DNA from 2 places in the Pseudoalteromonas sp. AOP7-A1-14 genome. Region 1 is predicted to be linked to the other one. Evidence: predicted binding sites of a transcription regulator. Region 1 holds the regulator's gene; the other holds the start of a gene.
The links. Region 1 encodes NrdR, which represses ribonucleotide reductase genes. Its sites were predicted from a motif close to AAACACNANATNTNGTGTTT; they were not measured.
Positions count from the first base shown of each region.

Region 2: the regulator NrdR is predicted to act here: its motif matches at 1,386-1,405, upstream of nrdA (class 1a ribonucleoside-diphosphate reductase subunit alpha).

Region 1 is NZ_JBQSVO010000061.1:7,788-15,251, forward strand. It holds gene thrB (homoserine kinase) at 1-202, shown strand, start outside; gene thrC (threonine synthase) at 226-1,509, shown strand; gene glyA (serine hydroxymethyltransferase) at 1,946-3,202, shown strand; gene nrdR (transcriptional regulator NrdR) at 3,304-3,753, shown strand; gene ribD (bifunctional diaminohydroxyphosphoribosylaminopyrimidine deaminase/5-amino-6-(5-phosphoribosylamino)uracil reductase RibD) at 3,756-4,907, shown strand; gene ACT3RM_RS10665 (riboflavin synthase) at 4,913-5,566, shown strand; gene ribBA (bifunctional 3,4-dihydroxy-2-butanone-4-phosphate synthase/GTP cyclohydrolase II) at 5,859-6,971, shown strand; gene ribH (6,7-dimethyl-8-ribityllumazine synthase) at 7,122-7,464, shown strand, end outside.
Region 2 is NZ_JBQSVO010000045.1:8,079-15,542, reverse strand. It holds gene nrdA (class 1a ribonucleoside-diphosphate reductase subunit alpha) at 1-1,276, opposite strand, end outside; gene ACT3RM_RS08870 (HAD family hydrolase) at 1,675-2,349, opposite strand; gene ubiG (bifunctional 2-polyprenyl-6-hydroxyphenol methylase/3-demethylubiquinol 3-O-methyltransferase UbiG) at 2,349-3,059, opposite strand; gene gyrA (DNA topoisomerase (ATP-hydrolyzing) subunit A) at 3,240-5,951, shown strand; gene serC (3-phosphoserine/phosphohydroxythreonine transaminase) at 6,062-7,144, shown strand; gene aroA (3-phosphoshikimate 1-carboxyvinyltransferase) at 7,144-7,464, shown strand, end outside.

The DNA of each region.
Region 1 (7,464 bases):
CTTTAGTGAAGCTAAAGCAACACTGCCAGAACTTGGCGCTGAAATCATTAGCATTTCAGGCGCAGGGCCTACATTATTTGCACTGTGTAAAAGTGTAGATGCGGCCAAGGAATGTGCAGCATGGCTTGAACAAAACTATATTAATGAACAAGGCTTTTGCCATGTTTGTAAGCTTGATAATGCGGGCACACGTCAGTTGTAAAGAGTTAAAGGAAATTAGAACAAATGCAATTACATAATTTAAAAGATGACTCGCAAAAGGTGTCATTTATCGAAGCGGTTAAAACAGGCCTAGGTCGTAATCAAGGGGTGTTTTTCCCTGAATCTTTAGCACCAATGGAAAATATTGATGCGCTATTAGATATGGACTTTGTCACCCGTAGTAGCAAAATACTGTCTCATTTAATTGGGGATGAACTCCCTGCAGACACGGTAGAAAAAATGGTGGAAAGCGCCTTTAACTTCCCGGTTAAGCTGGTAGAAGTTGAAGAGAATATTTATTGTTTAGAGTTATTCCACGGGCCAACGCTTGCGTTTAAAGATTTTGGCGGGCGCTTTATGGCTGAGTGTTTAGCTCGGTTTAGTCAAGGCGAAAAAACCACAATTTTAACCGCCACCTCAGGTGATACAGGGGCTGCTGTTGCGCATGCTTTTTATAACAAGCCAAATATTGACGTGGTTATTCTTTACCCTAAAGGCAAAATTTCATTGGCGCAGCAAAAGTTATTTACCACTCTTGGCAATAACATTCATTGCTATGCGGTTGAAGGCAGTTTTGACGATTGTCAAAGTATGGTTAAAAATGCGTTTTTAGATGATGAGGTTCAATCTCGCTTAGGTCTAAATTCAGCAAACTCAATTAATATTAGCCGCTTAGTGGCTCAAGTATGTTATTACTTTGAGGCGATTGCTCAACTACCTAAAGAAAAGCGTGCTAGTGCGCATATTTCAGTACCTAGTGGTAACTTTGGTAATGTTTGTGCTGCGATGATTGGTGCCGTCATTGGCTTACCAGTAGATAAGCTTAGCGCGACAACTAATCAAAACGATACTGTGCCGCGTTTTATCCTTGATAAAAATTGGGCTCCAAATACCACAATTGAATCGTTATCAAATGCTATGGATGTTAGCAAACCTAATAACTGGCCGCGTGTACAAACCATGCTTGATAATAACTGGTTTAGTTATGATGACTTTTATTCAACGAGTGTGGACGAAAGTGAAACGCAAACAGTGATGAAAAAAATTCAACAAACGGGTTATCTTGCTGAGCCACATACGGCAATAGCTTATCAGGGATTAAAAGCTAATTTAGCACCAAATACCGCGGGTGTTTTTTTGGCGACGGCACATCCTGCTAAGTTTAAAGAAAGTGTTGAAGAGATTTTAAATATTGAACTCGAAATGCCTAAACCACTAGCAGATGCCTTAGCTAAACCATGTTTAGCACAAGATATAGCTGATGACTATGATGCACTTCGCTCTGAAATATTAGCTAAGTTAGGCTAAGACTTTAAGAGACGACTTTATTACGATAAAAGCCGGACATTAAATACAATGTTCGGCTTTTTAATAACCCTTAATTAGACGTATGAGCGGCAGTTTAAAGTCTTAAGGCTAAAATAAATGGCCAACAAAAGAGAGCATTACACCGGTAGCGCTCCTGCCGCATTCGTTAAATGTCGATACCCACTAAATTAAAGCCAGCTAATGTGGTAGTTAATAGAGAAAGTGCAAAATGAATTTAATATTAACTTTGAAAATGTAGTAGTGGTTAGGCATTTATATTTTTAATGTTTCTATAAAAAAATATCATTACTAAAACACTGTGAAATAAATTCAATCCCTGTTTAAATATGTTCATCAATACAACATAGGCAAATTGACGTTTTCAGCGTATAATTTGGCCTTCATAAATACCATACACGTTGCCCTAGGAGCCCGCATGTTAGAACGTAGCATGAATATTTCGGATTTCGATCCAGAGTTATTTGAAGCAATCAACAAAGAAACTACTCGCCAAGAAGAACACATTGAGCTTATCGCATCTGAAAACTATTGTAGCCCACGCGTACTTGAAGCACAGGGTTCGCAGCTAACTAATAAATATGCAGAAGGCTACCCAGGTAAACGTTACTACGGTGGTTGTGAGCATGTTGACGTAGTAGAGCAATTAGCCATTGACCGTGCAAACGAACTTTTTGGTTCTGATTATGCAAACGTACAACCGCATGCCGGTTCTCAAGCAAATGCTGCTGTTTTCTTAGCACTTTTAGATGCTGGTGATACAGTATTAGGTATGAGTTTAGCGCATGGCGGTCACTTAACGCATGGTTCACACGTCAGCTTTTCTGGCAAGCTTTACAATGCGATTCAATACGGACTAGACGAAGTAACGGGCGAAATTGATTACGCTCAAGTTGAAGCGCTAGCGCTTGAACATAAACCAAAAATGATTATCGGTGGCTTCTCAGCATACTCTGGGGTTGTTGATTGGGCTAAATTTCGTGAAATTGCAGACAAAGTAGGTGCTTACCTGTTTGTTGATATGGCTCACGTTGCTGGTCTTATTGCGGCGGGTGTATATCCAAACCCGGTACCACATGCACACGTTGTGACTACGACAACTCATAAAACACTTGCAGGCCCTCGTGGCGGTTTAATCATCTCAGGGTGTGGCGACGAAGCTATCTATAAAAAGCTTAACAGTGCGGTTTTCCCTGGTGGCCAAGGTGGTCCTTTATGTCACATTATTGCTGCAAAAGCTGTGGCATTTAAAGAAGCTTTACAGCCTGAGTTTAAAGCTTATCAAACACAAGTTGTTAAAAATGCTCAAGCAATGGTTGCAGTTATGCAAGAACGCGGCTACAAAATCGTCTCTGATAAAACAGAAAACCACTTGTTCTTGCTTGACTTAATTGATAAAGACATTACGGGTAAAGACGCTGATGCAGCATTAGGTAATGCAAATATTACCGTGAACAAGAACTCAGTACCCAATGATCCACGTTCGCCATTTGTTACATCAGGCCTACGTATTGGTTCTCCTGCAATCACTCGTCGTGGTTTTAAAGAAGCTGAATCAAAAGAGCTTGCTGGCTGGATTTGTGACGTACTAGACAGCATCAACGATGAGTCAGTACAAGCACAAGTAAAAGAACAAGTTAAAGCAATCTGTAAAAAATTACCTGTTTACGCTTAATTAAGCAGTAAACAGTAATTTAGATCACAATAGCGTTGTTTTTTGCTATTATAAAGGCCGCTTAAAAGCGGCCTTTTTTGTCGTTAACGGAACTGATACCTATGCATTGCCCATTTTGCACCGCAAATGATACCAAAGTGATTGACTCGCGTTTAGTTGGCGGTGGTCACCAAGTAAGACGCCGTCGTGAATGTAATGAATGCCATGAGCGTTTTACTACCTTTGAAGGCGCTGAACTTGTGATGCCTCGGGTTGTAAAACAAGACGGCAGCCGCGAACCATTTAACGAAGATAAACTCCTCAATGGCCTAACGCGCGCCTTAGAAAAGCGTCCTGTCAGTACCGAGCAAGTAGATGAAGTAGTGAATATCATTAAGTCACAACTACGAGGCACTGGCGAGCGCGAAATTTCTAGTCATTTAGTAGGCGAGTGCATTATGGAAGCACTTAAAAAACTTGATAAGGTTGCCTATGTACGCTTTGCATCTGTGTATCGCTCGTTTGAAGATATTCGTGAGTTTGGTGAAGAAATTGCTCGTTTAGGAGAGTAGTGATGAGTGAGCAAACATTCACTGAGCAAGATACTAACTACATGGCACGCGCTATTGAGCTTGCAAAATTTGGCCGTTTTACTACTACGCCCAATCCAAACGTAGGCTGTGTATTGGTTAAAGATGATATTATTGTCGGCGAAGGTTTTCACCAAGTTGCAGGGCACGGCCACGCAGAAGTCAACGCATTAACAATGGCGGGCAGTAAGGCCAAAGGCGCCACTGCGTATGTAACGCTTGAGCCATGCAGTCATTATGGACGTACTCCGCCATGCGCCGAAGGATTAAAAGCCGCGGACGTTAAAAAGGTGATAGCAGCCATGGTTGACCCTAACCCGCAAGTTGCAGGTAAAGGTTTAGCTATTTTAGAAGATGCGGGAATCGAAGTTGCGTTTGGGTTGTTAGAACAACAAGCAAGGTTGTTAAATCGTGGTTTTTTAAAACGCATGGAACAGGGCCTACCATTTGTCACTTGTAAAATGGCAGCGAGCCTTGATGGCAAAACTGCCCTTAAAAATGGCCAAAGCAAATGGATAACAGGTGCTAAAGCTCGCCAAGATGTGCAGTTGCATCGCGCACAAAGCTGCGCAATTTTAAGTGGTGCAGACACTGTATTAGTTGATGATGCTAAGCTCAATGTTCGGGTAAATGAATTACCAAAAAAATTACCGACAGATTTACCCTTGCGCCAACCGGTTAGAGTTATTATTGATTCACAAAATCGCTTAACGCCAGATTTGGCCCTATTTAGCATTGCAAGCGAAGTGATAATCCTAACTACCCAGCTTGATAAATCAATCCAGTGGCCTCATTTTGTAAGCCATGTACTGGTGCCTGAAAAAAACAATAAAATTGATTTAATTACGGCATTAGTAATTTTAGCCAAACGCCAGTTTAATCATGTTTGGTTGGAAGCGGGAGCCACGCTTGCTGGTAAAATGGCTGAAGAAAACCTTATTGATGAATACATTGTTTATCTTGCACCTAAGTTTTTAGGAAGTGACGCTAAAAGCTTACTAAATTTTAATGAACTGACGAGTATGCAAGATGCGGTAAATTTAACAATGACTGATTGCACTGTGATTGGTGATGATATTCGTATCACTGCAAAGCGTGCTAAAATACCACAACTCCATCTTATAACTAAAGAGTAACCACTATGTTTACTGGGATTATTGAAGCCACGGGCGTCATTAGCGAATTACAAAAAAAGCTAGGTGATTTAGCTATTCGCATTCAAAGTAACGATTTGAAAATGGCTGATGTGAAGATTGGAGACAGCATTGCAACTAATGGTGTGTGCTTAACTGTGGTGACTAAGCATAGTGATGGGTTTAGTGCTGATCTATCGAATGAGACAATTGGTTTAACTGGTTTTGCTAACTATAAACAAGGCCAAAAAGTTAACCTTGAAAAAGCCATGCAACCGGTATCTCGTCTTGGTGGGCATTTAGTTTCAGGTCACGTTGATGGCATCGCGACAATTACGAGTATTACCCCTAATGCCCGCGCAACTGAATATTGGTTAAGTACTAACAGCGAGTTGATGAAATACATTCCTTATAAAGGTTCTGTTTGCGTTGATGGTATTAGCCTGACTGTAAATGCGGTCGAGGAAAACAAATTCAAACTCACCATTGTACCGCATACTAGCGAACAAACGAGTATTGCTGACTTTAAAGTTGGCACTGAGGTTAACCTCGAAGTTGACCAAATAGCCCGTTATTTAGAACGATTGATCAAAGGTGCAGAGCAGCCTGCAAGCTCAGATATATCAATGAGCTTACTCACGCAAGCAGGCTTTATTAAGTAATACCCAAACCAACTCGAGATGCAGAGCTCAGCGTTACACACAGGCTTAATCTCAAAGTGTTACGTTGCAAGAATGGCATGCCCTTTTATGGGATAACAATGATAAGAGTATGCCCTTGTGAAACGCTCGGTGGGTTGGTTTAAAAGCGACGTATACTTCGCTATTGATTTTAGTAATAGAATCACTATTATTTGCAATCAATGCCTTGTCTAAATCGCTTTTAATTCCCACTGAAACTCGCTTCTTGAGTTGGTTTGGGTATATAGACTCCACAAATTAATATGAGTAGGTTATGAATTTACACAGCGCACAAGAAATTATCGATGACATTAAAGCCGGTAAAATGGTTATTTTAATGGACGATGAAGACAGAGAAAATGAAGGCGACTTAATTATTGCCGCTGAGCACATCAGCGCCGAAGCCATTAACTTCATGGCCACTCATGGCCGCGGTTTAATTTGTTTAACCATGACTCAAGCACGTTGTGAACAGCTTGACTTACCCTTAATGGTGAAAAATAATGGTGCGGCTTTCTCAACTAATTTCACGATGTCAATTGAAGCGTCAAAAGGCGTAACAACGGGTATTTCAGCCGCTGATCGCGCGCGTACTGTGCAAGCTGCTATTGGTAAAGGCGCGGTGCCAAGTGATATTGTACAGCCGGGTCATATTTTCCCAATTATGGCGCAACCAGGCGGCGTGTTAACACGCGCAGGGCACACCGAAGCAGGTTGTGATTTAGCGCGCTTAGCAGGGCTTGAAGCCTCATCAGTAATTGTTGAAGTTCTAAATGCCGATGGCACTATGGCGCGTCGCCCTGACTTAGAAATATTTGCCAAAGAGCAAGGTATTAAAATAGGTACCATTGCTGACTTAATTGAATACCGTAACCTAAACGAAACCACTATCGAACGTGTTGCTAAGTGTAAGTTACCCACCGATCACGGCACGTTTGATTTAGTGACCTATAAAGACACTATTGATGGTCAACTTCATTATGCGCTTATTAAAGGTGATATTAGTAAAGAAGATACCACGTTAGTCCGCGTTCACTTACAAAATACTTTTAACGATATTTTACTTTCAGACCGTAATGTCGACAGAAGTTGGGGCTTATCGGATGCCATGGCGTATATCGCTAAAAATAATGGCGCGTTAGTCATATTAGGCAAGCAAGAGCAGACTGAAGATTTAGAAGCGACCGTTAAAGCATTTGCCGCAGAGGATGCCGGTGAAAGTGTCAGCCATGGTAAGTTTAAAGGTACATCTCGTACGGTGGGTGTGGGCTCTCAGATACTGGCAGACTTAGGTATTGAGAAAATGCGCTTAATGAGTCGTCCTAAAAAATACCATGCATTATCGGGCTTTCATTTAGAAGTGGTTGACTACGTAGAGCCACAATAAGCGAGCTAAACTAAGCGCCTGTTTATTCTTCAGGATTAAACAAGTTTTAATTTTCAAAGGCAAACAGGCGCTAGGCTATCTTTTTATTTTTGTGGTATGATGCGCTGCAATTTTTGCGCAATCGCCGAACTTATTTTTTAGGGTTATCAAATGAAAATTATTGAAGGTAATAAATACGCCCCAGGCAAAAAATTTGCCATTGTCATTTCTCGCTTTAATGACTTTATTGGTAGTAGCCTTTTAGCAGGTGCTATTGATGAGTTAAAGCGCACTGGTGGTGTATCTGAAGATGATATTACTGTTATATATGTACCTGGTGCAGTTGAATTACCTTTAGCGGCAAAACGTGTTGCGGCAAAAAAAGAATATGATGCAATCATTGCGTTAGGCGTGGTGATCAGAGGTGGTACGCCACACTTTGATCTTGTAGCAGGTGAGTCAAACAAAGGCCTTGCACAAATATCGCTTGAGTATGATATCCCGGTTGCATTTG
Region 2 (7,464 bases), on a different contig from region 1:
ATGGGCTATGAGTATTACAGTGGTCGACATTTTGTAAGTAAATACGACCAGTACTTGCACGCTCTTGGGCAAACATTGAGAATAATTCAATCGCTTTAATGCGCTTTTTACGGATTGATTCGTCTTGTTCATATTTCACATACAGCTCATCAAACTTGGCTTGATCTTCAAAAAATGAATCATAAAGGCCAGGCACATCTGATGGACTAAATAAAGTGATGTAGTCGTCTTTAATTAAACGTGAATACATTAGCTTATTAAATTGTACGCCGTAATCCAGGTGACGGACACGGTTATCATCAACACCACGGTTATTTTTAAGTACGAGTAAGTTTTCTACTTCTAAATGCCAAAGCGGGTAGAAAAGTGTTGCAGCACCGCCGCGAACACCGCCTTGTGAACAGCTTTTTACAGCTGTTTGAAAGTGCTTATAAAAAGGAATACAGCCAGTATGGTACGCTTCGCCGTTACGTATAGGGCTACCAAGGGCACGAATTTGTCCTGCGTTAATACCGATCCCCGCGCGTTGAGATACATATTTAACAATCGCAGAAGAAGTCGCATTAATTGAGTCTAAGCTATCGCCACATTCAATTAGTACACACGAACTAAATTGACGCGTAGGTGTACGTACCCCAGCCATAATAGGGGTAGGTAGTGAAATTTTAAATAAAGATACGGCATCATAAAAACGCTTAATGTAATCAAGACGCGTTTCTTTTGGATAATCTGAGAATAAACTTGCCGCAACTAAAATATATAAAAATTGGGCGCTTTCATAGATTTTACCCGTAACACGGTTTTGAACTAAATATTTACCTTCAAGCTGTTTTACTGCTGCATAACTAAAATTTAAATCGCGGTCATGATCTAGGTAGTTATCAAGTTCATCAATTTCTTGTTCAGTGTAGTCGGCAAGTAAATGTGCGTCATAGCGCTTGTCTTCGACTAATTTTACAACGTGATCGTATAAACGGGGCGGCTCAAATTGGCCATATGCTTTTTTACGGAGATGGAATACAGCTAATCGTGCAGCTAAATATTGGTAATCAGGCGTATCTTTTGAGATCTGATCAGCGGCTGCTTTGATAATGGTTTCGTGAATATCATCAGTACGAATTCCGTCATAAAATTGAATATGTGACTTTAATTCAACTTGTGAGACAGACACATTATTTAGACCTTCTGCGGCCCAAGCGATGACGCGATGGATCTTATCCAGATCAAGTGACTCTTTACGGCCGTCACGTTTGCTTACAGATAGCTGTTGGTTCATAGTTTTGCCTGTATTCCTTGGGAAAATTATACTTTGAATAACAAAGTAATTTTATATAACTCTTTTTGCTCAGAACCCTAAATAATAGGGCGCTTGTTGAATAACATTTAGCCACAATATCTGGTGTTCTTTAATTTACAGATCACAAGATAGTGTGGTCGGCTCTGTTTTGCAAGGGATAGAAATTCCTCTTTTTGTGGATAACATTGGGATAAGGTATTTACGTTAGTGCTCACTAACCTTTGACCAATCACTGATGAAGAAATTTGTAAAAATCAACTAAAGATCTACAAATATACATACTTTTAAAAATAAATTTTGTCTGCTTTTTTTATCAACAAATAATGTTCAAAAACTATCTTTATCACTATATATAGTATCAACTCGTGTTTTAGGCACTATATATGGTTAAATCCGTCAATTGGTGTTTGCCAGTTAAAGTCGGCTTGCCAGCTTAAAGCCTCATCAATACTGGGTATGTAGCCCCAAAGCGCGGTTGCACTGTGCATGTTGGCAGCTTTAGCTGCAACAATGTCACGCTCAGCATCGCCAATATATAAGCAGCGTGTTGGATCAACATTCAATAATTCTGCGGTATGTAATAGTGGTAACGGTGAAGGCTTTGCTATATTAATAGTATCGCCACTAACTATAGCTTGCACGTTAGCTAGTTCTTTAAAGGTTTTGACTAACGGCTCAGTTAAAAAACCGGGCTTATTAGTCATGATCCCCCATTTTATTTGTTGCTGCTCAAGAGCAATTAAAAGTGGGGCAATACCTGAAAAACAGCGGCTATGCACTGCAATACTAGCAGCGTAATACTCAAGCAGTTGTTGCCTAAGCCCTTGCTGGTCCATCTCAGGCCACTGCGCCGCAAAGCCAAGTTCAAGTAAGGCATTTGCGCCATTAGAGGCCACAGGACGATACTGCTCAGCAGAGACTGGCGCTATCTTTACACTTTTGAGCACCTCATTAAGTGCCGCACCTAAATCATCTGCGGTATCGAGTAATGTGCCATCTAAATCAAAAATAAACGCATCATAGTCAATATCATGTGGTTTAAACCCGACCATTAGGCAAGTTTCTCAAAATGTAAAATATAGTTAACGCTGACATCACTATTAAGCGCGTACTGTTTAGATAGGGGATTATAAGTTAAGCCTGCACTGGCGCGTACCTTTAATCCTGCTTGCTCAGCCCATTGAATTAGCTGCGCAGGCTTAATGAATTTTTTATGGTCATGAGTGCCATCAGGCACCATTTTTAAGACTTTTTCAGCACCAATAATGGCAAATAAATACGCTTTTGCAGTTTTATTCAACGTTGAAAAAAACACATCTGCTCCGGGTTTCGCAAGTGCAGCCACAGCATGAATAATTGAAGCTGGATCGGGAACGTGTTCAAGCATTTCCATACAGGTTACTACGTCAAAGCGAGCAGGGTGTTGGTTGGCATATTCCTCGGCCGGTACTTTTATATAGTCAACGTTAACGCCGCTCTCAAGTGCATGTAATTTAGCAATTGATAAAGGTTCTTGGCCCATATCAATTCCGGTCACATGAGCCCCCATTTTTGCCATGCTTTCACTTAAAATTCCGCCGCCACAGCCAACATCTAAGGTGTGCTTATCAAATAAGCCGTTACATTTATTTGCGACAAAATCTAATCGCAATGGGTTAATTTCGTGTAAGGGTTTGAATTCACCCTCGCGGTCCCACCAACGCTCAGCGATGGCTTCAAACTTTGCAATTTCTGCACTATCTACATTTTGATGTTCGGTCATAAAAAGCTTCCTCGTCAATCTGAGGCCATTATATAGGGGGAAATTGATAAATCGCAAAGATTTAGCGCCTGTAAATCTAAATTAATTGTGGTAGCATGGTGTTGTAATAATAACTAATACTGCTAAGCGGCCACTATAGTGGCACTTTGGTAAGTAAATCCTGAAGGAATGTGATATCAAATGACTGATCTCGCCAATGAAATTCTGCCAGTCAATATTGAAGATGAGTTAAAAAACTCCTACTTAGATTATGCAATGAGTGTAATTGTAGGGCGTGCATTACCAGACGTACGTGATGGTTTAAAACCTGTTCACCGCCGCGTTTTGTTTGCAATGAACGAACTTAATAATGATTGGAATAAACCTTACAAAAAATCAGCCCGTGTGGTTGGTGACGTAATTGGTAAGTACCATCCCCATGGCGACAGCGCGGTGTATGACACGATCGTACGTATGGCACAGCCATTTTCGCTTCGTTATATGTTGGTTGATGGCCAAGGTAACTTTGGTTCAGTTGATGGTGACTCAGCAGCGGCAATGCGTTATACCGAAATACGTATGGAGAAAATGTCTCATGAGTTATTAGCTGATCTTGATAAAGAGACTGTGGATTTTGTACCAAACTATGATGGTACTGAACACATTCCAGATGTTCTGCCGACTAAAGTTCCTAACTTATTAGTGAACGGCTCATCAGGTATTGCGGTAGGTATGGCTACAAATATACCTCCTCATAACCTATCTGAGGTAATTAATGGTTGTTTAGCGCTTATTCAGAATCCTGATCTAACTATTCATGAATTAATTGACTATATTCCAGGACCAGACTTTCCAACAGCCGGCATTATCAATGGTAAAAAAGGTATTGAACAAGCCTATTTAACGGGTCGTGGTAAAGTATATATCCGTGCTCGCGCTGAGATTGAAGTTGATGAAAAAACCCATCGCGAAACTATCATTGTTCACGAAATTCCTTATCAAGTTAATAAAGCACGTTTAATCGAAAAGATTGCTGAGCTGGTTAAAGATAAGAAAATTGAAGGTATTAGCGCACTTCGTGATGAATCAGATAAAGACGGTATGCGTATCGTTATTGAGATCAAACGTGGTGATGTAGGCGAAGTTATTTTAAACAACCTTTATTCACAAACTCAGTTACAAACTGTGTTTGGTATGAATATGGTGGCGTTAATAAATAACCAACCGAAGTGTTTTAATTTAAAAGAAATGCTTGAAGAGTTTATTGTTCACCGTCGTGAAGTGGTTACTCGTCGTACCGTTTTTGATTTACGCAAAGCTCGTGACCGCGCTCATACGCTGGAAGGCCTTGCTATTGCACTAGCTAATATTGACCCGATCATTGAGCTTATTCGTAATTCGCCAAGCCCAGCTGAAGCAAAACTTGCATTAACTGCGCGTCCGTGGGAATTAGGCAATGTTAAATCAATGCTTGAAAAAGCAGGTGAAGAGAATGTTGCGCGCCCAGATTGGCTAGCAGAAGAGTTTGGTATTCGCGATGATATGTATTATATCTCTGAGCAGCAAGCCCAAGCAATTTTAGACCTTCGTTTGCATAAGCTTACTGGTCTAGAACATGAAAAGATTATAAACGAATACCAAACGCTACTCGACCTTATCGCCGAGTTACTCTACATATTGGCAACGCCTGAGCGCTTAATGGAAGTTATCCGTGATGAGCTGGTCGAGATTAAAGAGCAATATGGTGATGAGCGTCGTACTGAAATAAGTGCCGCAGCCCACGATATTAGCCTTGAAGATTTAATTAACGAAGAAAATGTGGTTGTAACACTTTCTCACGAAGGTTACGTAAAGTATCAGCCCTTGTCCGATTACGAAGCGCAGCGCCGTGGTGGTAAAGGTAAATCAGCGACGAAGATGAAAGACGAAGACTTCATCGAACGTTTATTGGTTGCAAACACGCACGATACTATTTTGTGCTTCTCTACAGCGGGTCGTTTATATTGGCTTAAAGTATATCAATTACCACTTGCAAGCCGTGCAGCCCGCGGTAAGCCGATTGTTAACTTGTTACCACTTGAAGCAGATGAGCGTATTACTGCTATCTTACCGGTACGCGAGTACGAAGAAAATAAGTTCATCTTTATGGCAACTGCTTTTGGTACGGTTAAGAAAACGCCATTAACAGCGTACAGTCGTCAACGTGCCAGTGGTATTATTGCAGTTAATTTAAATGATGGCGATAGCTTAATTGGTGTAGATATCACCGATGGCAGCAACGAAATTATGTTATTTACTGATGCAGGTAAAGTTGTTCGCTTTAAAGAAGCGGAAGAAACAGCCGTTGTTGATGAAAATGACAACCCGGTACTTGATGATGAAGGCAACCCTGAAGTTAAGTTTAAAGGTGTACGTCCTATGGGTCGTACAGCAACCGGTGTTCGTGGTATAAAAATGTCTGCCGAGCAACGTGTTGTATCGTTAATTGTACCAAAAACAGATGGCGCTATTTTAACTGTGACAGAAAACGGTTATGGTAAACGTACGCTACTTGAAGATTACCCATCGAAGAGTCGTGCAACTCAAGGTGTAGTCTCAATCAAGGTTTCAGAGCGAAATGGTGCTGTAGTTGGTGCTGTACAAGTAGATGATAACGACGAGATCATGATTATCTCTAATCGTGGCACATTAGTTAGGACACGCGTTAATGAAGTATCGACGGTTGGTCGTAATACTCAAGGTGTGATCTTAATTAGAACCATTGAAGAAGAGCAAGTCGTTGGTTTACAACGTATCGAAGAAATCGAAATTGATGAGCTATTAGCCATTGAGGGCGAAAGCGTCGAAATTACTGATACACCAAGCGATGAAATTATTGATGATGAAACTGGGGATCACCCTCCAGCTGAATAACATTAATAAATAAAAAGCGGCTTAGGCCGCTTTTTTTTGTAGTATAACAATACTAATTAATAAAAATAATTTAGTATCAGATAATCAAATTACTGGAATGAGGAAAGGTAATGAGTAAATATAACTTTTGTGCGGGGCCTGCAATGTTGCCACCGGCAGTTATGGAAAAAGCACAAAAAGAGTTTATCGATTGGCAAGGTTTAGGTGTGTCGGTGATGGAAATAAGTCACCGTAGTAAAAAATTTCTTGCTCTAACAGAAAAATGCGAAGCAAGCTTACGTCGCCTAATGAATATTAGTGACGAGTTTGAAATACTATTTATGCACGGCGGCGGACGGGGTCAATTTAGTGCTGTACCATTAAATTTACATCAGGAAAATAAATCAGCGGTTTACTACGAAAACGGTGTTTGGTCAAAAAGTGCAACGGATGAAGCAAATAAGTTTACACAAATTACTGCTATCGATATACGTAACGATGCCAATGGTCAATTTTCGATCAAACCGGTGACTGACTGGCAGTTACCAGCAGATCCCTCGTACATTCACTATTGTCCCAATGAAACTATTGATGGACTAGAAATTTTTGATGTACCGAGCCATCCAACAGCGCCAATTATCGCAGATATGTCGTCAACTATTTTATCGCGCGAAATAGACGTTAATCAATTTGACTTAATTTATGCCGGTGCACAAAAAAATATAGGCCCTTCGGGCATATCAATCGTTATAGTGCGTAAAACATTACTGGCGCGAGAGGGGCTTCCTAGGCCGGGGATTTTAGATTATGCACTAGAGGCCAAGCAGAGCAGTATGTTTAATACGCCACCCACATTTGCATGGTATTTAGCGGCTGAAGTATTCGAATGGCTTGAGCAAAATGGTGGTGTAAAAGCCATGGAAACACAAAATATTGCAAAGGCTGAACTTCTTTATAATTTTATCGATAATTCTGATTTTTATTTTAATAAAGTAGCTAAGCATAGCCGCTCGCGTATGAACGTGCCTTTTTGGCTAAATGACGAAAGCTTGAACAGTAAGTTTGTCGCTCAATCAAACGATGCGGGGTTAATGGCACTTGAAGGCCATAGAAGTGTTGGGGGCATGCGTGCCAGCATTTATAACGCTATGCCACTTGCCGGTGTGCAAGCATTAGTAGACTTTATGGAGAAATTTGCCAAGGAGCATAACTAATGGAGCAGTTACGCTTAGAGCCAATTAAAAAAGTAAATGGTAGTGTCACTTTGCCTGGCTCGAAAAGTTTATCAAATCGGATTTTATTATTGGCAGCGTTGGCACGAGGTACCACTGTTGTTGAAAATTTACTTGATAGCGATGATATCCGTCATATGCTTGATGCTCTAAAGCTATTAGGTGTCAATGTAAGTCTTAATGATGATAAAACTGTGGCTACCGTAGAAGGTGTTGGTGGGCAGTTTTTAACGCCTACAGAGTCGTTATTTTTAGGTAATGCGGGTACAGCATATCGTCCATTAACAGCGGTGCTTGCGGCT